Regions from separate parts of the Rhodococcus sp. PSi06 genome, predicted to be linked through region 1. Evidence: riboswitches for the same ligand, from Rfam matches in the RefSeq annotation. Region 1 holds a riboswitch; the other holds the start of a gene.
What was found. Region 1 has a riboswitch for cyclic di-AMP ahead of ACFI9K_RS09765 (C40 family peptidase). Riboswitches for the same ligand answer to the same signal wherever they lie in the genome.
Positions count from the first base shown of each region.

Region 2: linked by a shared signal. The riboswitch ahead of ACFI9K_RS15635 (transglycosylase family protein) and the one ahead of ACFI9K_RS09765 (C40 family peptidase) in region 1 are both predicted to bind cyclic di-AMP.

Region 1 covers NZ_JBHNYO010000006.1:59,016-70,126, reverse strand. Annotated here, with positions in the region: gene ACFI9K_RS09790 (polyketide cyclase / dehydrase and lipid transport) at 70-444, opposite strand; gene ACFI9K_RS09785 (AMP-dependent synthetase/ligase) at 578-2,380, shown strand; gene ACFI9K_RS09780 (glycosyltransferase family 4 protein) at 2,406-3,530, opposite strand; gene ACFI9K_RS09775 (hypothetical protein) at 3,554-4,891, opposite strand; gene ACFI9K_RS09770 (C40 family peptidase) at 4,922-5,983, opposite strand; gene ACFI9K_RS09765 (C40 family peptidase) at 6,305-6,859, opposite strand; cyclic di-AMP (ydaO/yuaA leader) riboswitch at 6,876-7,038, opposite strand; gene ACFI9K_RS09760 (hypothetical protein) at 7,154-7,378, opposite strand; gene ACFI9K_RS09755 (DEDD exonuclease domain-containing protein) at 7,608-9,323, shown strand; gene ACFI9K_RS09750 (Lrp/AsnC family transcriptional regulator) at 9,434-9,709, shown strand; gene trpD (anthranilate phosphoribosyltransferase) at 9,734-10,795, opposite strand; gene ACFI9K_RS09740 (hypothetical protein) at 10,846-11,111, opposite strand, start outside.
Region 2 covers NZ_JBHNYO010000011.1:76,682-87,792, forward strand. Annotated here, with positions in the region: gene ACFI9K_RS15620 (DNA repair helicase XPB) at 1-141, opposite strand, end outside; gene ACFI9K_RS15625 (helicase-associated domain-containing protein) at 231-2,522, opposite strand; gene ACFI9K_RS15630 (hypothetical protein) at 2,584-2,772, shown strand; gene ACFI9K_RS15635 (transglycosylase family protein) at 2,852-3,463, opposite strand; cyclic di-AMP (ydaO/yuaA leader) riboswitch at 3,472-3,673, opposite strand; gene ACFI9K_RS15640 (YccF domain-containing protein) at 3,950-4,324, opposite strand; gene ACFI9K_RS15645 (hypothetical protein) at 4,328-4,546, opposite strand; gene ACFI9K_RS15650 (cold-shock protein) at 4,750-5,166, shown strand; gene ACFI9K_RS15655 (DUF2771 domain-containing protein) at 5,179-5,691, opposite strand; gene ACFI9K_RS15660 (MFS transporter) at 5,688-7,406, opposite strand; gene ACFI9K_RS15665 (glutaminyl-peptide cyclotransferase) at 7,411-8,253, opposite strand; partial or broken gene ACFI9K_RS15670 (DUF3027 domain-containing protein) at 8,295-9,078, shown strand; gene ACFI9K_RS15675 (sacsin N-terminal ATP-binding-like domain-containing protein) at 9,578-11,111, shown strand, end outside.

The DNA.
Region 1 (11,111 bases):
CACGATCGATCCGGGGACGCACAATGCGAACCGGTCGACCGCAGCGCAGGGTTCGATCGTGAGCTGGTTTCACGCTACGTGGCTCGGTGCCTCACCCGCAGGCCGACCGGCCTCGAGTTCGAGTTTGAGCTCGAAGGTCATGGCGCGGCCTGCGACCCGACGAGCATGCTGGAGCTCCGCGGTCTCGCCGGAACCGACGGGCTCCGCATGGAGGAAGTAGTGGACGACCACTCCGTCGAGCGCGCGCTCGAGCCACAGCTCCATCGTTCCGACGACGCCGCCGCGCACGGTCCAGCGGATCCCCTTCTCTCCCCGGTCCTCGGTGACGGTCAGGTTCAGATCCGGCCACCATCGACGCCAGCGCTCGGGCGAGGCGAAAGCCTGCGCCACCCGTTCACCGGGAGCGGCCACGAATGTCTGATCCGCAACTTGAATACTGCTCATCGACAGAGCTTCACACACGGGCCTCGACCCGCGAGCGTCGAGGCGCATTCATGCCTTCTCGGGCCGGGTCTAGAGTAAGCGTGAAGCCGAGCTGTCGACTTTCGTTCACCCCGTTCTACCCGGAGGTAATCCCGTGCGCGAGTTCACCGCCGCCGCAAAATACGTCATCGAAGACACCGACTCGGCTGTCGACACCGTGTTCCTCCGCGCGCGCAACACGCCCGACGCCGTCGTGTTCCGCCGCCTCGTCGACGGCCGATGGACCGACGTCACCGCGGGCGAATTCGAGCAGCTGGTCGTGGGAGTTGCGCGTGGACTCATCGCCGCAGGCATCGAACAGGGCGACCGAGTTGCGCTGATGTCGTCGACGCGATTCGAGTGGTCCGTCATCGACTACGCGATCTGGGCCGCGGGCGGGGTGACCGTACCGATCTACGAGACTTCCTCCGCCGGGCAGGTCGAGTGGATTCTCGAAGACGCCGAGCCGGTGTTGCTCGTTCTCGAGAACGAGCAGCACGTGCAGGAGACGAAGGACGTCGTGGCAGCGGCGCAGTCGGTGCGTCGGACGTTCGTCATCGAGTCGGCCGACACCGGCGCGGTGCAGGAACTGATCGACGGCGGAGCAGATGTCACCGAAGACTCGGTGCATCAACGAGTTTCGGCACTGAGCTCTGCCGACCCGGCAACCTTGATCTACACCTCGGGTACCACCGGTCGCCCCAAAGGCGTCCAGCTGACCCACGCCAATCTCCTCGCGGAGTCGCTCGGCATTCGCGAGACGTCTCTGAAATCGTTGATGACGCAGGGCCGAAGCACCCTGATGTTCCTTCCTCTCGCGCACGTCCTGGCCCGAGCGGTGAGCATCGCGTCGTTCGACGCCGGGGTCACGGTCGGCCACACCCACGACATCCCGAACCTGGTCGCGACATTCGGAACCTTTCGACCGGACTTCATCCTGTCGGTGCCGCGCGTCTTCGAGAAGGTCTTCAACACCGCGAAGCAGAAGGCCCACTCCGACGGCAAGGGTAAGATTTTCGACGCGGCCACCGAGTGCGCGGTGGCGTGGAGCGAAGCCCAGGACACCGGTGGTCCCGGAATCGTGTTGCGCGCCAAGCACGCCGTGTTCGACAAGCTGGTGTACGGCAAGCTACGCGACGCGCTCGGGGGCAAGTGCGAACTCGCCATCTCCGGTGGCGCTCCCCTCGGTAGCCGGCTCGGCCACTTCTACCGGGGCATCGGGGTCACCATCTACGAGGGCTACGGACTGACCGAAACCACTGCGGCGTTCGCAGTGAACACCATCGGGTTTCAGAAAGTGGGTAGCGTCGGGCGGCCTCTGCCCGGCAACACCGTTCGCATCGCCGACGACGGAGAAATCCAACTGCGCGGACCTGTCGTGTTCGACGGCTACTGGCGCAACGAGGACGCAACGGCAGAATCTTTGGACGAGGGCTGGTTCCGCACCGGCGATCTCGGCAGCGTGGACGAGGACGGCTACATCACCATCTCCGGTCGCAAGAAGGAACTGATCGTCACCGCCGGCGGTAAGAACGTCTCACCGGCCGGCCTGGAAGACCAGCTCCGGGCGGGCGCTCTGATCAGTCAGGCCGTTGTCGTGGGAGATCAGAAGCCCTTCATCGGTGCGCTCATCACCCTCGACCCGGAGGCATTCGATCGTTGGAAGTCCGAGCACGGCAAGGATTCCGAGGCCACCGCGGCAGATCTGCAGAAGGATCCGGATCTCGTTGCCGAGATCGATGCTGCCGTCGCCGACGCGAACAGGTCCGTTTCGCATGCGGAGTCCATCAAAAAATATCGACTCCTCCCCCATGACTTCTCGGAGGAAAGCGGCGAGCTGACCCCGACGATGAAGCTCAAGCGCAACGTCATCACCAAGACGTACGCCGACGAGATCGAATCCATCTACGCGCGTTGAGGCGCGCCGATCGGAAAGACGGACGCTAGATCAACGATCGCAGCTTTTCCGTCAGTACGTCCCAACGCCACTCGGCGTCCACCCACGCGCGACCGGCGTTACCCATCTGCGTTGCCATCGTGCGATCGGACAGGATGCGCACGATGGCGTCGGTGATCTCCGAGACCGACGTTCCGTCGACCACGAGCCCGGTCTTGTTGTGCTGCACAGCTTCCGGCGCACCCCCGGACGTTCCGGCGACGACGGGCACACCACACGACGACGCTTCGAGATAGACGATTCCGAGGCCCTCCACGTCGAGACCCGCGCCACGGGTGCGGCTCGGCATTGCGAACACGTCCGCGATGGTGTGATGAGCGGCCAGCTCGACCGACGGCACCGTACCGGTGAACACCACGTGCTGCTCCATTCCGGTCGCTCGGACCAGCTCGCGCAGAGTGTTCTCGTACGGCCCGCCTCCCACGATCACCAGAACGGCACCGTCGACGGCCCGACGAATTCCCGGCAGCGCTCGGATCAAGAAGTCCTGTCCCTTTCGGGGCACGAGTCGCGAGAGACACAGCACGGTAGGTCGGTCGCCGAGGCCGTAGCGCGCGCGAAGTTCCGCTCGAGCGGCGTCGTCGGGGACGAAGCGATCCGTGTCGACTCCGGGCGGCAGGTGCTCGAGCGCCGCGTTCGGACCGAAAGCCGAGCTGAATCGACCCCGGGTGTATTTGCTGACGTAGGTCACCACGTCGGTGTTCTCGCCGATGGTGCGTAGGGTCGCCCGCCCGCCCGGCACCATCGACCAGCCGACCTCATGACCGTGGGTACTCGCCACGATGCGCTCGGCCCCGGCCTTGCGTAAGTGCGACGACATCACTGCCAACGGTGCCGATGCCCCGAACCACACCGAATCGCACCGACGCGACTTCAGTATGCGAGCCGCGCGGCGCGCAACGAGCGGAGTCGGGAGCATCAGTGTCGTCGGATGGCGGACTACCTCGAACGGCTGCCGGGCGTCGAATTTCCGGTGTGAGTCACCGCGCCACCGCGGCGCATACACCACGAGCTCGTCCGCGGGCAGTTGCGAGGCGAAACTGTGCAGGTAGGACTGGATTCCACCCGGGCGAGGTGGAAAGTCGTTCGTCACGAGCAGAGTACGACGCATGGCGTCAACCGTAGCGCCCGACGTCAGCGCACCGTGGCAGCCACCCAGTTACCCCACGAGGCGACGAACTGGGCGCGGTCCGTTCCGAGGACCGACGCGAAGGCCGAATCGATCGAATCGTCGGACATCGGTCGAGACGCCAGCGCCTCGTACAGGCGGCGCAACGTCGACTCACCGTACCGATCGGCCACGAAGGCGAACACCGACCACGCCGACTCGTAGGCCACACTCGACCGAGCCCCACCGGCACCGAAATCCTCGTCCTTCGGCAACACCGACGGCGGACCACCCGACTTCACGATCGCCGTGAGGGTCGGAGCAAGCCGGGCAAAATCGGCACCGGAGTTGCGATAGCCGGAGTAGTCGGCAAACCCCTCCGCCACCCACAGCGCCGTTCCTTCCGCCGTACGAGCCCTCGCCGCAACATGGGTCAACTCGTGTCGAAGTACCGACCGGACGGTGAACGGAGTCAACCGCGCCGCGGCGTCAGGACCGAAGACGACCCGTTGGCCGGTCGGACGTGAGCCGTCCGCAACTACCGCGTCGGACACCGTCACCGCGGCCACGTCGGTCGACGGGTCGGATCGTGTCAACTCGCCGAACTCCTCCGCGGACGATGCAACGAACACCAGACCGTCGCGCGCCCAGTCGTCTCCCCAGAAGTCGGTGACTGCATCGATTGCCGACGGAAGCTCGGCGGCAAGGTTCCGGGCGAACTGCTCCCGGTCCGGATGCCCCATGACCACCGAAGTCCCGGCCGCGGTGGGCACCGAAGAGACGTTCAACGGTCCGAAGTCCCACGGCCCACGCCACGTGTGGCGTCGATATTCGGGCAGGTCCGCGTCGTCGACGAGCCTCCACTGTCCGTCACGCTCGGCGACGACTAGCGAGACCGGTCGACGCGTCGACGACGCGTCGGGACCGTCCACGGCGTAACGCAGATACACCGGTGGTGCCCAGACGTCTGTGGCGTTCAGAGATTCGGCGATCGAAGGCGGCACCGGAGTTTCCGGTTCGTCGCCCAGGTCGTAGCCGAAATCCGAGAAGGGCACGCTCGGAACGACTGCTGTCCGGCGACGTTGCGCCTCGACGAAATCTGGATCGGCTCGCGGGTCCATCAGACCCTGCAGCGCTTCCACATCACCGGACCGAACCGCTCCCGCCCACTGGTCGAGCAGGACGGTCACGTCGGCTCGCCGCTGCTGATCGTAGGTCGGTTGGGTCTGACGCTCGGACGTCTCGGCACGAGCTCCCTCGGACGAAGTCTCGGTGCTGTCGGCTCGATGGAGCACAACGATCGAGATGGCCACCACGGCGACGAGAACGGCCGCAATCCACCTGTTCCGCACCGGCCGCGTCATACGAGCATCGATCGGTCAGCGAAGGTCACCTCAGTAGCGACGCGCCCCGTAGTACGGGAACGATGCCATCGACTGCACCTTGACGGGAACGCCGAATGTGGAGGCATGCAACACGTTTCCGTTACCGGCGTAGATTCCCACGTGCGAGGCGTCCGGATAGAACAACACCACGTCCCCTGGCTGCAGATCTTTCTGGTCGATCGGTGTCCCACCTTCGGCCTGCGCCTGACTGGACCGAGGGAGCGTCTTCCCCACCTGCTTGTACGCCCACACCACCAGCCCTGAACAGTCGAAGCCGTCCGGTCCCGTGGCACCCCAGACGTACGGCTTGCCGATCTGCGTCAGACCGGCCTGCAGTGCGCTGGTACCCGACCCCGGCGTCAAGTTCTGCAGGATCGTCGTGGGATCGAAACCGTCGGGCAGGGAGGATCCGGCCAGCGCGAGCTGCTCGGACGACGACAGCGCACTGTAGGCAGCCATCACCTCGGCGATCTGTCCCTGCAGTTCGCTCTGCTTGGCTTGGAGATCGTCACTGACTGCCTTGGCCTGCTCGGCCGCGACTCGAGCTTGGTCTGCGGCTGTCGTGGCCGCCTGCTCGGCCGCAGCAGCGTCCGAACTCGCCTGCTGGAATTGGGCTACTTGACCGGCCGTCTCCGCCGAGATCACATCGAGCGCCGACATCTGATCGAGCAGTTGCTGAGGTGAGTCGCTGACCATCACAGCGAACAGACGATTCGTCCGTGCACCTTGATAGTTGACGTTGGCCACCTTGTCCATGGCCGGCTTGAGCTGGGTCAACTGCGCCTGCGCTGCGTCGAGAGCAGCGCGGCTGTTATCGACGGCCGCCTGAGCATCGAGTTGCTGCGCGGTCTTGGCGTCGAGGTCGATCTGAGCGTTGTGCAGAGACTCGTTCGTCTGTTCGGAGTCTCGGGAGAGCTCGGCGAGCTTGGTCTGAGCGTCGGACGCCGAGTCGAATCCCGGCTGAGCGCCGGCCGTTTGTGTCGGCACGACGACGATGCAAGCAGCCAACGCGGCAGCAACCACCGAGTTGCGGGCCAGCCGCCATCCTCGGTTCGATCTCGATTTCGCCACGAAAAGCGACTCTCCGTCCTTCGTTCTGCCGCCTTCACGAGGCGGCGGTTGGATAAGAAGTCCGAAACGAACCATACCCATGCTCATGCCGGCACGGACGTGAACACCGTCTGAAATCGAAGGGGTTCGTCGGTGATAGATCACAGAATAAACGTCGACCAGGTCTCGATCAGATTACGAAAGACGGCCCTTGCTGTCCACCGTACCGGCATGTCGTCTGCACGGTGCCCGGACAACGACGACAGGGCCGGGCCGGTGTGCGGCCCGACCCTGTCGGTCGATCACAGCAGACGTCTGCTGCTCGAATCAGATCTGGTCGAATCAGTAACGACGAGCACCATCGAACGGCATCGAGGCAAGCGGAGCGACCTTGACCGGCACGCCGGACGTGGACGCGTGCACGACGTTGCCGTTGCCGACGTAGATGCCCGAGTGCGAGCCACCGTAGAACGAGACGACGTCACCGGGGGCCAAGCTGTCGCGCGAGACCGGGGTGCCTGCGGCAGCCTGGTCGTAGCTCGTGCGAGGAAGGCTGATGCCGGCCTGCTTGTACGCCCACTGGACGAGGCCCGAGCAGTCGAAGGAATCCGGGCCCGATGCGCCGTACACGTACGGAGCGCCGATCTTGGACTCTGCAGCCTGAACAGCCTTGGCCGCGGGCGTGACCTGGGGCGCAATCGCCGCACCCGGAGCGGGCAGGCCCGGAATGTTGAGGGGAGGGAGGCCCGGGATGTCAGGAATCTCGAAAGTTCCGACGCCGGGAATGGTGAGGGGGGCCGCCATTGCGGGTGCAGCGGGAAGAATGACCACGCCTGCCGTGAGCGCTCCGGCTACGAGTACTCGTCGCAATGATCGGTTGGAAAGTTGTGACGCCACGAAAGATGGTGCTCCGTTTCTTCCTATCGTCCGCCGACCGAGTTAGCTGACGGGTTCGGGCTGGGAAGAGCAGCCCTACCCACCGGCCACTGTGCGTGGCTCAGCGGGATTCACCCCAGTAGATATCGGGTTCCCGGTACGAACACTCTCGCGAGTGAACGATTAGGCGGTGACTTGCGACGCCACTCCGGTTTGGACTGGCGAGACTCCGCAAGGTCTCAGGAAGGTTACGAAATGGCATACCCCTGTGTCGACCCCAACGCGCCGAAGCATCGGAAATCGGCCCGAAATTCGCTAACCGGCGCGCTGATCCCCCGGTGTGTCACGAGTCGGTAACGACGGAACTCCGTCGGCGTCGTCCTCGTTCGTCACGAGCTTGAGCGCGGGCACCAGACCGACATCCGCGAGTACCCCCATAGCACCGAGTTCTTCCTGCTCGAGCGTGATCGGCGCGGGTGGTCCGACCCATCGTCCGTCCGATCTCGACGGCATTCCCGGCGGCCCCAGAAGCACGGTCACGACGCAGTCTGCACAGGCGATGTCACGGACAAGGCAATCACTGCAGTCGATGATCATTGTGATCCTCGTCTCTTTGTTGTTTCCGGCGGCCGAATCGGCCGATCGAGCGAAAGGTAGCGCCCGCCACCGACAGGTTTCGTGAACCGTCACGGACGGGGTACGACGACACGGTCCGGGTGCAATCGAGCAATCCGAGTTCTTGTCGGGGGTCGGACCTACCGTCGTCCGCGTGAGCCTGCCCATCCAGCTGTCGTTCGACGAACTGGACACCCCACTGCACGACACCACGTTCGTCGTCGTCGACCTCGAAACCACCGGGGGCAGCGCGGATACCGAGGCCATCACCGAGATCGGAGCAGTCAAGGTTCGCGGAGGTGAAATCCTCGGCGAGTTCGCCACCCTCGTGGATCCCGGTAGGTCCATTCCGCCGTACATCGTCGAACTCACCGGCATCACGTCGGCAATGCTGATCGGCGCGCCTCGAATCGAGCGCGTCCTGCCCGGATTCCTCGAGTTCGCCCGAGGCTCGGTGTTGGTGGCCCACAACGCAGGCTTCGACACCGGCTTCCTCAAAGCCGCAGCCAGTCGACTCGACATCGTGTGGCCCCGGTTTCAGGTGCTGTGCACCGTCAAGCTGGCTCGACGAGTTCTCACGCGCGACGAGGCACCATCGGTCAAACTCTCGGCGCTGTCCACCCTGTTCCGATCAGGCACTCGGCCCACCCACCGCGCGCTCGACGACGCTCGTGCGACGGTGGACGTGCTGCACGGCCTCATCGAACGAGTGGGAAATCAGGGCGTGCACAGTTACGCCGAACTGGTCGACTACCTTCCCGCAGTGTCCGCCGGCCAGCGCGCCAAACGCGGCCTGGCCGCTCACCTGCCCGGCACGCCCGGCGTCTATCTCTTCCGCGGACCGTCCGACGAGGTGCTCTACGTCGGCACCTCGAACAACCTCAAACGCCGGGTGCGCAACTATTTCACCGGTTCGGAGACCAGGGGCCGCATGAAGGAGATGGTCTCTCTGGCCACCCGCGTGGATCACGTCGAGTGCGCGCACGCACTCGAAGCCGGTGTCCGAGAACTGCGGCTGCTCTCCGCGCACATCCCTCCGTACAACCGCCGTTCCAAGTTTCCCAAGAAGGGTTGGTGGATCACCCTTACCGATGAGGCATTTCCACGTCTGTCGATAGTCCGCACGCCGACGCCCAACAGTCTCGGGCCGTTCTCGGTTCGCGGTGACGCCGCGGAGGCTTCCGCACTCGTGGCCGAGTTCTGTCGTCTGCGTACGTGCACTCGCCGGCTGGCTCGATCGCTTCGGCACGGCGACGACTGCCCGGCAACGGACGTCGGCGGGTGCCCAGCGGCCTTCTCCGGTCCGTTGACGGCCGAGGAGTACTCAAGTGCACCCACGCAGTTTCTTGCGCTCGTGTGCGGCCAGGACGATGCGATCCTGTACTCGATGCGTCGGCGAGTCGCCGAACTCGCGGACAGGGAGCTCTACGAGACCGCGGCGCGCCTGCGCGACCGGATCGCAATCACCGTGGACGCGCTACGTAGAATGCATCGATCGGCGGCGGTCGCCGCGATAGCCGAACTCGTGGCGGCGCGGCGGACCGTGGACGGCGGCTGGGAATTGATCGTGGTGCGATTCGGTCGACTGGCAGGAGCTGCGGTTGCGCCACGCGGAGTGCACCCCATGCCGGTGGTCGACGCCATCACCGCGTCCGCCGAGACGGTGATACCCGACATGACACCGCTGCGAGGCGCGCCCCCGGAAGAGGTAGGCCTCATCGCGTCCTGGCTACGCACCGAGGGAGTCCGCATCGTCCGAACGAGCAGCGGCTACTGCAGTCCGGCACGCTCGGCGGGCTCTTGGGAGGAGTGGTGTCGAACGGCGAGAGAAGCCGCGCGACAGGAGTGGAGCCCGCGGAACAACCCTTAGGGCGGGAGTGGAGCCCGCGGAACGACCCTTGAGGCAGGAGTGGAGCCCGCGGAACTAGAGTTCTGGTGAGGCTCGTCGGATATCGGGCTCGGGACGCATGAGGAGCACAGATGATCAATGCCATCGTCTTGATCGACGCCGAGGCCGATCTGATTCCGGAGGCAGCGCAGGCCGTTGCCGATGTCGACGGCGTCTCGGAGGTCTACTCCTGCGCCGGCGACGTCGATCTGATTGCGATCGTAAAAGTCCGCGATCATGCCTCGATTGCCGAGGTGATCACCCAGCACATCAACCGGGTGCGTGGAGTGAAGAACACCACGACTCATATTGCGTTCCAGTCGTATTCGAGCGCCGACGTCGACGCAGGATTTTCGATCGGCGAATAGGGGCGCCCAGAAAGGCGTTGTTCGTCAGCCGGCGAGAGCGGTGGTGCAGCGAGCCCAGTCGGCGAGTAGGCGTGCAGCGGAACCGTTGTCGACAACCGTTGCCGCAGTTACCAATCCGGCTTCCATCCGCTCGTGCAGGTTTCCCGAGACGCCCTGGTGAGCGGCCATAGCCGCGGCGGCATTGAGCAATACGGCGTCGCGTACGGGTCCGTGCTCGCCCGCAAACACGCGATGCGCCACTGCGGCATTGAATTCCGCGTCGCCACCTTTGAGCGCCTCGATCGGTGCCCGGTCGATTCCGAAGTCCACCGGATCGATCGATTCGACGGTCACCGAGCCGTCGGCCACCACGTGCACGGTGGTGGTGGTGGACAGCGTGATCTCGTCCAGTCCGTCGTCGCCCCGCACGACGAGCACCGAACTGCCTCGGCCGGCGAACACGTCGGCCATCACCGGAGCCAAACTTTCGAAGGCACAGCCGATCAGGCCTGCGCGTGGGCGGCCCGGGTTGGTCAGTGGACCAAGCACGTTGAACACCGTCGGGATGCCGATCTCCTTGCGCGGGGCCGCCGCGAAGCGAAGCGCGGGGTGATGGATCGGCGCGAAGCAGAACCCGATTCCCACCTGTTCGACGCTCGACGCCACGGCATCGGCCCCCAGAGTGACCCGGACACCCAACGCCTCGAGCACATCGGTGGTGCCACTCTTGGACGACGCTGCGCGGTTACCGTGTTTGACCACTCGTATTCCGCTGGCGGCAACAACGATCGCCGCCATCGTGGAGATGTTGACGGTGTCGGCGCCGTCGCCTCCGGTGCCCACGACATCGACGGCATCGGTATCGGTGTCCACCAGCACCGCGTGGGCCAGCATGGACTCGGCCAGCCCGCTCACTTCCGCCGGGGTGGGACCCTTCATTCGGAGAGCAACCCCGAACGCCGCGATCTGTGCCGCTGTCGCGTTGTCGGCCATGATCTCGTCCATCGCCCAGCCGGTGTCGGCGCTGGACAGATCGGTACCAGTGCTGAGCGCACCCAGGATTCGACGCCAGGTTCGCGGCTGCTCGTCAGTGGTCGGTGCGTTCATGGCTGGATCCGTTCGTCGGTCCGTGGCGACGGACATGGGGCGGTGGAATCTTAGCCAGAGGCCGGGTCGGGCTCGGCCGGCTGCAGTGCGTCCCAGCCGAGCACGGCTCCACCCCGGCGTTGGGCGAGGCCGGCCATTCGCGATCGCTCCTGCGAGCAATGCAGCGCGTCCAGCACCTGCACACGCTGCAGAACCAAGGGAACTCCGCCGTCGACCTGTGGGCGATATCCGTCGACGTCCGGCACTTCGGCCGCCGGACCCACTTCGTAGTCGTCCTGGGCGGCGACCGCGGCCGCGTCGTCCACTTCGTGCGCCG
Region 2 (11,111 bases), on a different contig from region 1:
GCGATAGGTGTGCACGTGCTCGGGGGCACGTTCGAGCTCCGCGAACGGTGCGATGGCCGCCCGCGCTGCACCCGCAAGTTCGTGATCGATCTCGAGCAACAACGTTTTGTCGGACTGAACGATCAGCGGGCCGTCTGTCACGGTTCCTCCTAGAGACTTCCGCTGCACCCGAAAGAGCGCAACTTCTCCATTGTCCACAGGTAGGGGCGCGCGTGCACGTACGCGGCGAACTACTCGACCAGAGCGACCGAGGTGATGCGATGCAGGGTGAAGCGCCGGACCCCTCCGGTGGCGGGGTCGAACGCATCCAGTTGGCCGCCCCCGATACTGATCGGATCGACGATCCGGTGGCTGGCAACCCCCTGTGCGTCGACGTAGCCGATGCTGACACTGCGTTTGACCTTGGCTGCGGTCTGCAACAGCGTCATCGTCGCGGTGCTGCTGGCACGTGAACCGTCGGCGCGCACCACCGCGCCGCCGTTGCCCGCTGCTCTGTCGGCGGCGCGCATTCCGCGCACCAGCGAACCCAGTTGTTCCTCGGTGGGAACGGCGGGGGTACGGAAGGTCTGGCGGGCCCGCCTCGCCGATACCCGTGATCCGCGGGAGCGCAGATCGACGATGGTGCCCGACGAGTCCTCACCCGCAGGAGCGAACCCGGCCCCGGCCAACACCGACAGCACCTCGGCGAGCGGGGCCTGCGAGATCGCGACGGTCGGCGCGAGAGCACGCAGGGCCAACGGCTCGGACGCCGGCGAGGCCAGCACCTCCGCCAGCAAGGCAGGATCCTCGCATCGAACGAACGACGCGGCGACGCCTGCCCGCAAGCGACCGTGTCGACGCGCCACGTCGTCGATGAGGTAGGTCAGGGCCTGCGGCACCGGCGTGCGCGAATGAGTGGCGAACAACGCGTGCAGTTCCGACGCACTCAAGCCCACATCGAGGGCCCGGCGCAGGCTGGTGTCGCTGATCCGGTACATCGTCGCTGCGCCCGCCGACTCGACGTCGGCGACCAGTTCGATTCGATCGTGCAGTTCCGGCTCGAGCGGGCCGGGTGCCACCAGGGTGAGGTCGGCCTGCACCAGCACGTAGTCGATGGGTTCGGGCAGGGCTGCGCGCATGTCGGCCTCGGCGTTGCCGTCGTGCAGCAGCGAGCGTCCCGGGGTCGACATCGCCCCGCGCGCGACGATGCCCAGTGCGGTGGCTTCGGCGATGACGTGTCCGACGGGAGTGACGCCGAAGCGTCCGGACCAGCGAGGACGACGCCACGCCAGAGTTCGGGCCAGGTCCGCGGGCGCAGCGGAGTGTCCGCTGCCCAGTTCGGTGAGCAGCTCGAGGATCATGCGGCGATCACGCGGTGCTGCTGGAGAACGGACTTCCTCGGACAGGGCGGCGATGGGCTTGTCGTTGGGGTCGCGCATGCCGATGACCCATGGTGCCCGCGGCACCTCGAGCCAGGAGGAGGCGAGCGTGTGCCACCGGGCCGCCGGGGCAGCGGTGAGCCAGGCGTCGACGGCGGGTGTGGGTGCCCAGTAGTCGTCGCCCGTATCGGACGCGGGAACCGGGTCCGGCGTCCCGCTCGAGATCAGGTGCGCTGCCGCCAGCAGTTCCACCAGGATGCTGACTCGGTCGTCGTCGAGGCCGGTTGCCTTGGTGATCTTGCGGAGCTCCCGTACGCCGAGACCGCCGGCCTTGAGAGCAGGGGCCGGTGACGCGGACAGCGCTTCGATGATCAGGACGCAGTGCCTACCGAGTTCGAGTGCCTCGCCTGCGGCGGCTGCATCGACGTCGGCGAGCGATTGGGTCTTGGTCGCCAGCTTCGGCTCGGCGAGCGACCGTGGATCGGACATCGGCTCGCCGCGCAGAATCTGTCCGACCTGAACGGGCAGCTCGACGGTTTGCTCGTCCAGCCAGATCAGTAGGCCGGCGGCCAGCAGCTTCTGGACGGGTCGGTCCGGCGGGGTGCCCGGTGCCGCGTCTCGGGTGCGGCCGGTCGGGGACGATCTGGCGAGGGTGTCGAGCAGATTGCGTTCTCCCTCGCCGAGCTCGGCCAGTGCTGCGGTGATGTGCGACTCGGTGAGATTGTCGATCGGATCGAGCGCGCGTCCGATGCGCCACGGCACGGCATCCGCTGCGGCCGCGCTGATCCGCAGGCCGGACGCGTCGCCCCATACGAGCAACCGTTCGCGAAGCTGGGCCAGTGCCTTGTCGACGCTCTTGGCCGGCGCACGCTTGGCGACAACGGCCAGCAGCGCAGCGCGAGTGACGGGGCGTTCGTAGGCCTCCTCGATGGCCAGGATCTCGAGGACGGTCAGGGCAAGTGTGTCGAGGGTGTCCGCGGTGTGCAGGATCGACCGTCGCTGCTCTGCCCGTCCGGCCAGTACGGCCAGGGAGGCGGGCGGCGGTGCGGTCAGGTCCGGACGCAGAGACATGGCTCTGATCAGCTCGGCGTCGGAGCGAGCTGCGATCCACTGAGGTAGATCGGGAGGCGTGTCGGTGTGTCGAGGCACAGTCGTGTCGGTCATCGTCTATCAGATTAGAGACCTGGGCTGGTGCTCGCCGCAGTGCAGGTGTCAAAATAGGTGCATGGTGAACAAGTCGAAGAAGCCCTATGTCGATCCAGGCTGGCCGGACACCGCTCGCGGTGACCACGCGGTGACCGAACTCTCGTCCGCTCGATCGGGTGGCTTGTCGCCGTTCGGCGAGGACACGGAGTTCCCGCTGCCCGTCGAAGACCTGCCCTATGCGCACCCGGTGACCGTGGTCAACCGGTAGCGAAGGCCACGCAACAACGAAAAAGCCCCCGACGATGTCGGGGGCTTTTTTCGTACGAGTTGCGAACCCTCGCAGGCGCTTACTGAGGCAGGAATGCCTTGTTGGCCTGGTAGAAGCTCACGACCTGCGGATCGAGCTGGATGCCCTGTGCTGCGTTCTGGACGAACGATGCAATCGCCGGATCGTTGGTCATGTTCTGGACGGCGGTGACGATGCCGTTGACGACCTCGGCGGAGCTGTCCACTGCCGGGATGGACGACAGGTCGGGCAGTGCCGGAACCTCGGGTGCCTTGGGGGTGACCGGAACGCTGCGCTCGGACGGCGCGCTGCTCAGGCCGAGGCTCGAGGAGCAGGACGGCCATGCGCCCCAGCCCTGCGAGTCGAGGACCTTCTCTGCGACTGCGATCTGCTCTTCGCGGCTGGCCTGGTTGGCCGTAGCTGCGTACTGCTGGCCGCCGTGTGCGTTCCAGGTGCTGGGGGAGAACTGCAGGCCTCCCTGGAAGCCGTTGCCGGTGTTGATGCCCCAGTTGCCGCCGGCTTCACACTGTGCAAGGCGATCCCAGTCGGAATCCGGTGCCGCGTTCGCGGTGCCGGTGAAGGCAATGCCTGCGGTGCCCATGATGGCTCCGGTGACAGCAACCTTTGCGACGGTCTTGCCAGTGGTGCTCGGCTTGCGATGACGTCCGCTCATACGAGTTGAAATCCTCTCCACACGCGCCTGCGAGGTCAGCTGTCGGGTTCGGGCTGAGAGGTAGCCCGGCCGTTTTGCCCATTCTCATCGAATCGGCAATTGGGCTTCACCCCAAGGGAAGTCGGTGCAACTTCGTGAGTTGCGACAACTTCCCGGTTGTCCGTGGAGGACGTGGGTCCCCCGTCCTCGTCCCCTGGGTGATCGTCGAGGGTGTTCCGGTGTCCGCGGGACGAGGTTTGGCGCTGCGGACCGGAGTTCGGCCGAACTTTCCGGCCGCTGCTGACCGTACTGAAATTCCCGGCTTACGTCACTATTTGGTAACTGTCGATTTCGTGGCTGCGTCGGGAGCTCGATCGGTGCCGGTTTCGGGTCTCGCGCGTCTGCCCAGCTAGCGGAGGTTGCGACCGGTGGACCCCGGCCCGTTGCCGGGCTGTTACCTCAGCGTTATGTGATGGAAGTCACATCGGCTACGAGGGGCCCCGAAGGTCACCGAACGGCAACGACGTCCTTGCCGAGCGGCATCAGCGATACGGGGATCAGTTTCAGGTTCGCGATCGCCAGTGGAATGCCGATGATGGTGATCGCCATGGCGACCGCGGTGACGACATGGCCCAGCGCCAACCACCAACCCGCCAGGATCAGCCAGAGGACGTTGCCGACGAGCGCGCCGGACCCCGTTCCCGGTCTGTCGACGATCGTCGAGCCGAACGGCCACAGCGCATACACACCGATACGGAACGAGGCGATACCGAACGGGATGGTCACGATCAGGATGCACAGCAACAGACCGGCGAAGAAATACCCGATGGCCAGCCACAGCCCGCCGAAGACCAGCCAGATGACGTTCAGGATCAATCGCATGGTCTACCGGGCCCGCCGTCCGGACGCGAGCGCGTACCCGAGGGCCAGCAGGAACCCGGCCGGTGCCGAGAACATGGCCGTCAGATACAGACTCAGCGGGGGCTTGGCGTCGGAGAAGATCGGAAACAGCAGAATCGCGACGATGGCGACGAGGCCTATCGCGAACAGTGCGAGCGCGATGCGCAGCAGAACCGTGCTGCTCTTACGGGTCGGTGTGTCCACGTCCACCACGGTAGTGCGAAGCGCGGCCCTGTGAAGAACCGTGCGACGAACAACTCGAGTGCTCTATCGGTTTCACCGCGCTAGACTGGTGTATTCGCGTCCTACGTACTCGTAGGGCGCGAAACTTGTGCAGGCCGCAGGTCCGAACAGAGGGCCCGCGAGCAACGAAACGACCGACAGCAACAGATGAACGGGTGAGATCAGTGCCGACCGGCAAGGTGAAGTGGTACGACGTCGACAAGGGATTCGGATTCCTCTCACAGGAGGAAGGCGAGGACGTCTACGTGCGTTCGTCGGCGCTGCCGGAGGGCGTCGAGGGCCTCAAAGCCGGTCAGCGTGTCGAATTCGGCATGGCAGCGGGCCGCCGCGGGCCGCAGGCGCTGAGCCTGAAGGTGCTCGAGCCGGCACCGTCGGTGCGGCAGAACACCGGTGGCACCCGCCGCGAACCCGTCGAGCGCAAACACACGCCCGACGAGCTGCACGGCATGGTCGAGGACATGATCACATTGCTCGAGGCGACGGTGCAGCCCGAACTGCGCAAGGGCAAGTACCCCGATCGCAAGATCGCGCAGCGGATCTCCGAGGTCGTCCGGGCCGTCGCTCGTGAGCTCGACAGCTGAACCACGCCGAACCTACGGACGTGTGCCGATCGACCAGATGGCGTGGCTGACGAAACCCTCTTGATTGGTGTCGGTGTCGATGATGCCGGTGGGCAACCGCACTTCGATGCCGAGCAGCGTCCGGTTGCTGTCGTCCTCGGTGGGAACCGTGACGGAGAGCTTGGTGTCCGGTTCGTGGAACTCGGTGTTCTCCACCACGTCGCCGGTGTCGTCGCCGTAGACCACGGCCAGCACCCATGGTGCGGAGTAGATCGGGGCGGGCAGCGAGAGCTGCACCGTCCTGGCTTCGCCGACCTGAATCTCGGTGGTCTCACCGACATTGGTGCACAGCGGATCGCTCACCGCGCAGTACAGATACGGCTCCACCACAACGGTGCGTCCGTTGGCGTACGCGGTCACCGTCGGTTCCTTCTCGGGAGCTTTCCCGACCAGCAGAGCGAGCACCGCGACGAACGCGACAGCGATGACGGCGAGACCGGCGGCGATGATCGCCGCGATCTTCTTGGTACGGGTAGCGAGTGTCACTTGGTCACGTTTTCGCCGAAGGAGCCGTCGGACATTTCTTGTTCGACGTGATCGGGGCGGTTGCCGCCGAATCCGGGCAGAAGCGATCGGCCGCGGTAGGTGAGGAAGGTCTGCACGAGGCCGATCGTAAGCAACACCGACACCACGGTGAAACCGAGCCAGTATTCGGTGGGCAACAGCACACCGAGCGTGCCGCCCAGAACCCAGGACAACTGCATGACGGTTTCCGAGCGGCCGAATCCCGACGCGATCGATTCCGGCGGCAGATCGGCCTGCAGTGACGCGTCGAGCGAGACCTTGGCCAACGCGCTGGCGCTCGACGCCACCAGAGCTGCCACGGCTGCGGTGAGGAGACTGTCGGTGATCGCGGCGACGACGGCCACCACCGTCACCGCGATGGTGCAGCGCAGAACCACCATCGACGGACGGCCGAGCTTGATCCGGGCACCGAGCGCATTGCCGGCGAAGTTACCGAGACCGGCAGCGGCTCCGACGAGTCCGAGCATGGCCGCCTGCTGCAGCGGCTCGTGTTCGGTGCGTGATTTGGCGACGAACGCGATGTAGAGCGTCAGAAAGCCGGTGAGTATCCGGATGGTGCCGTTTCCCCACAGCCCTACGATGACGGCTCGTCCCAGCGGCTGCCTGCGATTCTTGGTGCCGCTCGAGTTCTTGATGCTGCGCGGGGTGCTGCGCCGCAGATTCTCCGTCGGGGCGCTGCTGCCGGCGAAGTCGGCGCCGTGGTGCTGGTCGGCGTGATAGCTGAGGGTTGCCGGCACTTCGCCCTCGGTGATCTCCACCCAGGACGGGATCTGCATGCTGAGGTAGCCCCCGAGCACGGTGATCGCGGCGACGAACCACAGTGCGCCGGATGAGCCTGCGACGAAGGCGATGCCGCCGGCGACGGCTCCTGCCGCGATGGTGCCACCGAGCAGACCGAACACCGTGAGCCGGGAATTGACTCGGACGAGGTCTATCTCCGGCGGCAGTACTCGCGGCGTCACCGCGCTCTTGAGCACTGCGAAGGACTTGCTGAGTACGAGCATGCCGAGCGCGGCGGGATAGAGCACCCAACTGTCGAAGTTGAACACCAGCACCACCGCGAGCACGGTGCGCAACCCGAACGACGTGGCCAGCGCGATGCGTCGACCGTGTTGCAGACGGTCGAGCAACGGTCCGATCAGCGGAGCGATCAAGGCGAACGGCGCGATGGTGATGACGAGATAGAGCGCCACCTTGGTCTTGTCCTCGCCGGTGGCCGCAGAGAAGAAGAGCGTGTTGGCCAGGGCGATCGCCAGCGCTGCGTCGGACGCGAAGTTCGCCATGGTGGCGTAGGTCAACGCCGTCAGTCCGGACTTGTCGGCACCGTCGGCCTTCGCCGCGCGCTGGAACGACGCGATGCCCTTGCCGGTCAGTTCGCGGCCGCGCATGGCGGCGACGCGAGTGACGGTCAGCTTCTTCGGCATCGGCGGCGGTTTGCGAGCGCCGGACCGTCCACGCGGGGCGATGATCTTCTCGGTGCGCGGCGGATGCAGAGGCGGCAACGGTTCGCGGCGGCTCGGTACACGAGTGGAGTGAGCAGGTGCGGGCGGGTAGTTGGCCAGCCCCGGGTGATCCGGTAGATCAGGAGCAGAGCCCGCGGAATGACCGGCGGATGCGCTGTCCTGTTCGCAATCGTCCGCACCCGGTGGGGTGTGGGGGAGACGTGGATCGGTCACGGTCTCAATTCTGTCCTACGGGTGCGGTATCGGTGAATCGCACCTCGAAGATCGTGGGCCAGAATTTGCCGGTCACGAGGAACCGGTCGGTGCCGGGGATCTGCGCTATGCCGTTGAAGACGTCGGCTCCGTTGCGGTCGGCAGCAGACATCGAATCCCACAGCGGAGTGCCGTCGATCACGGCGGTCACCTGCCCGGTGCCAGGGTCGATGCGCATGATGTCGAACGTCTGCCACACATTGGCGTAGACGGAGCCGTCCTCGGCACATTCGAGCTCGTTGAGCCGCTCCACCGGTTCACCGTCGAGTGTGACGTTCACCGTGCTCACGGCGTCGAACGATGTGGGGTCGCGGAACGTCAGAGTGGACGTGCCGTCGCTCATGACCAGGCGGCCGTTCGGTTGGCGCTCGGTACACAGTCCCCAACCTTCGCCGTCGTAGTTCACTCGGCGCTTCTCGGTCAGAGTGTCCCGGTCGCGGGCGATGGCGATCCCGTCCTGCCAGGTGATCTGCCACAGGGTGTCGCCGTCGACGGTGATGCCTTCACCGAACAGGTCGGAGGGCAGATCGACCCGGCCCAGCTCGGTCATGTTCTCGAGTGCGGTGCGCCTGACGAAGGACGAGCCTTCCAGCCCGGTGCCCTCGTAGAGCACGTCGCCGTCGATCTCGAACCCTTGGGTGAACGCGTCGTCGCCGCGGTCGTATGTGCGCAGCACCTCGGCCGTCAGAGTCGGTACCGAGTCCGACGACACCGGAGCTGAGGTTCTCGATTCCGTTGTCGACGAGCAGGCGGTGACCGCGAGGACGGAAGAAAGTACGACGGCGAAGGTGCGAGCGCGGACGGTCATTGCATCCATGATGGCAGCCCGAACTGGGCGTCATCGAGTCGATGCGGCAAACTGGCTGTGTGAGTGTCGTATCTTCTCCAGAGCTCGATTCCATCCGCCCCGTCTTGGCCGACGCCGTGGACCTCGCGCGGCAGGCTCTGCTCGACCTCGGAGAGGGTGGAGTCGGCGAATACCTCGGAGTCACCGTCGAGGACGCCAGCGCGGCCACGCACCGGTTCGCCAGCGATCTCGACGGCTATCGCGGATGGCAGTGGGCGGTTGTAGTCGCTGCGCCTCAGGACGCGGATCATGCGACGGTCAGCGAGCTGGTACTGCTGCCGGGCCCCGACGCTCTGGTGGCACCGTCCTGGGTGCCCTGGGACGAACGCATCCGACCCGGTGATCTGGGACCCGGCGATCTGCTGTCCCCACGCCAGGACGACCCACGACTGGTGCCGGGCTACGTCAGCTCCGGTGACCCCGCCATCGACGAGGTGGCAGGCGAGATCGGTCTCGGCCGCACCCAGGTCACCAGTCTCGAAGGCCGTCTCGACGCCGCACAACGCTGGCACGACGGCGACTTCGGCCCGGACAGCGAGATGGCCAAAGCTGCACCGTCGACGTGTGGGCTCTGCGGCTTCTACCTGCCCATCGCCGGATCGTTGTCCGCCGCATTCGGAGTGTGCGGCAACGAATTCGCAGCTGACGGCCGCGTGGTTCACACCGAGTACGGCTGCGGTGCGCACTCCGACACCGAACTGCCGACCGGGGCCGGATCACCGCAATTCGAGCCCTACGACGACGCGGCACTCGACGTCACCGCCGCGCCGACGCCTCCGGCCGAGAGCGCGTCCACCGACACTGTCTCCGAAGAAATCAGCCCTTCCGTCGACGAGAGCGCATCGGACGAGAGCACATCGGATGAGAAAGCATTGAACGAGACCGCTGTGGACGAGACGGCTGTGGACGAGAGCGCTGTGGACGAGACGGCTGTGGCAGACGAGCCAACGGCCAGTGTGGATTCGAGCGAAGCACCCGCGGAGACAGTCGAAGCACCCGCGGACACAACGGAAGCACTCGTGGATACAGCCGAAGCACCCGTGGACACAGCCGAAGCAACCGCAGACACGGCTGTGGCGCCGGAAGGTGCAGTCGAGGCTGTGGACGAGCCTGCTGCGGAGATTCCCGACGCAGATGTGACAGAAGATGTTGTGCCCGACGAGGACTCGGCATCTCCGAGCTGATCGACCCGTTCGATACCGGGTCACTGCGCGAGTCGATTCTCGCGGCCTGGAGTTCGTCGCCCACGCGACTTCGCGAGGATTCGGCCTCCGAGGCGGATCTGGTGCGCGGGGGTTATCGCGATCGACTGTTGACCGAGCTGGCGCAGAACGCGGCCGATGCGGCGGCGCGGGCGGGTGTTCCGGGTCGGCTGGCGCTGTGGATCGATGATGCCGGATCCCTCCATATCGCGAATACCGGTGCTGCGCTCGATGTTTCGGGAGTGCATGCACTGATGGCCCTGAGGGCGTCGGCCAAGACGGCTGCCGATGGCGGCGTCGGGCAATTCGGAGTGGGGTTCACCGCGGTGCGCTCGGTGTCCGACGAGATCGAGGTGCGATCGCGAGAGGGCGGCGTGCAGTTCAGTGCGCGGCGCACTCTGGCTGCGCTGCGCGAGCGCGGGACGGCCGCGCCCGAAGCCGGTGTGCCGGTATTGAGGTTGGCCTGGCCGGTGCAGGAACCTCCCGCTGCTGGTTTCGACACCGAGATCGTGTTGACGCTGCGATCCGATGCGGACGCGGAGGCTTTGATCTCCCGGTACGCGGACGAGGCTGTCGATTTGCTGCTCGAACTCGACGCTCTGGTGTCGATCGACATCGACGGCGAGGTGATCGGCTGCAGCAGAACGGCACTCGATGCTCGCACTGTCGACATCGCGATCGGCTCGCGGGCGTGGCGGCAGTTCACCACCCGGGCGGCACGCTGGCTGGCTCCGCTCGTCGACGGTGTGCCTGTTCCCGCGCCACCCGACGTGCTGCGTGCTCCCACCCGGTCGGACGAGCTGTTGTCGTTGCCCGCCTTGGTGATTGCCGACGTGGCGATGCAGCCGGATCGGCGGCGCGTGCTGCCCGGTGTCTCGTTCGATGCGGTCGTACACGGGTACGCGGATTTCGTCGCGTCCCTGCCTGCATCGACGAGGGTGTCGTTCGTGCCCGAGGTCGGTTTCGCTCGAAGTGAGGTCGACGGGCAGTTGCGGGAGCTGATCTTCCGCCGATTGTCCAGTGCGCCGTGGATTCCCGGTGCCGACGGACGCGACTTGGTGCCCGAGCGGGCCAATGTCGTCGCGGACGCCACCGAGGAACTCGCCTCGGTGCTGATCGACGTGGTACCCGATCTGGTCGACGCGGCGCTGTCGGGTGCGCGGCACGCGTCGGCGCTGTCGGCAGTGGGGGTGCACCGGATCGGACTGGCGAGGCTGGCGGACATGCTCGGTGGTCTGAGGCGCGAGCCGACGTGGTGGCAGCAGCTGTTCGACGCGTTGGCCCCTCTCGTCGTGGACGGTGTGGCCGCGGAAGAGCTTGCTGCTCTACCTGTTCCGTTGGCCGACGGTCGCACGGTGACCGGTGCGCGGACCACGGTGATCGGCTCCGACGCCTCGGCTGCGGTGACGTGGGTGCGTCTGGTGGATCCGGGTGCGGTGAGTCCACTGCTGACCCGGCTCGGTGCTCGGGAGGCAACCGCGTCGGAATTGTTGGCGGACCCGGCCCTCGAGGCCGTGCTCGACGATCTCGACTGGGATGACCACGACGAGGTCGAGGCCGTGAAGAACGCCGTTCTCGCTCTGGCCGGTGAGGCGGGTGAACTGCCTGGTTGGATCG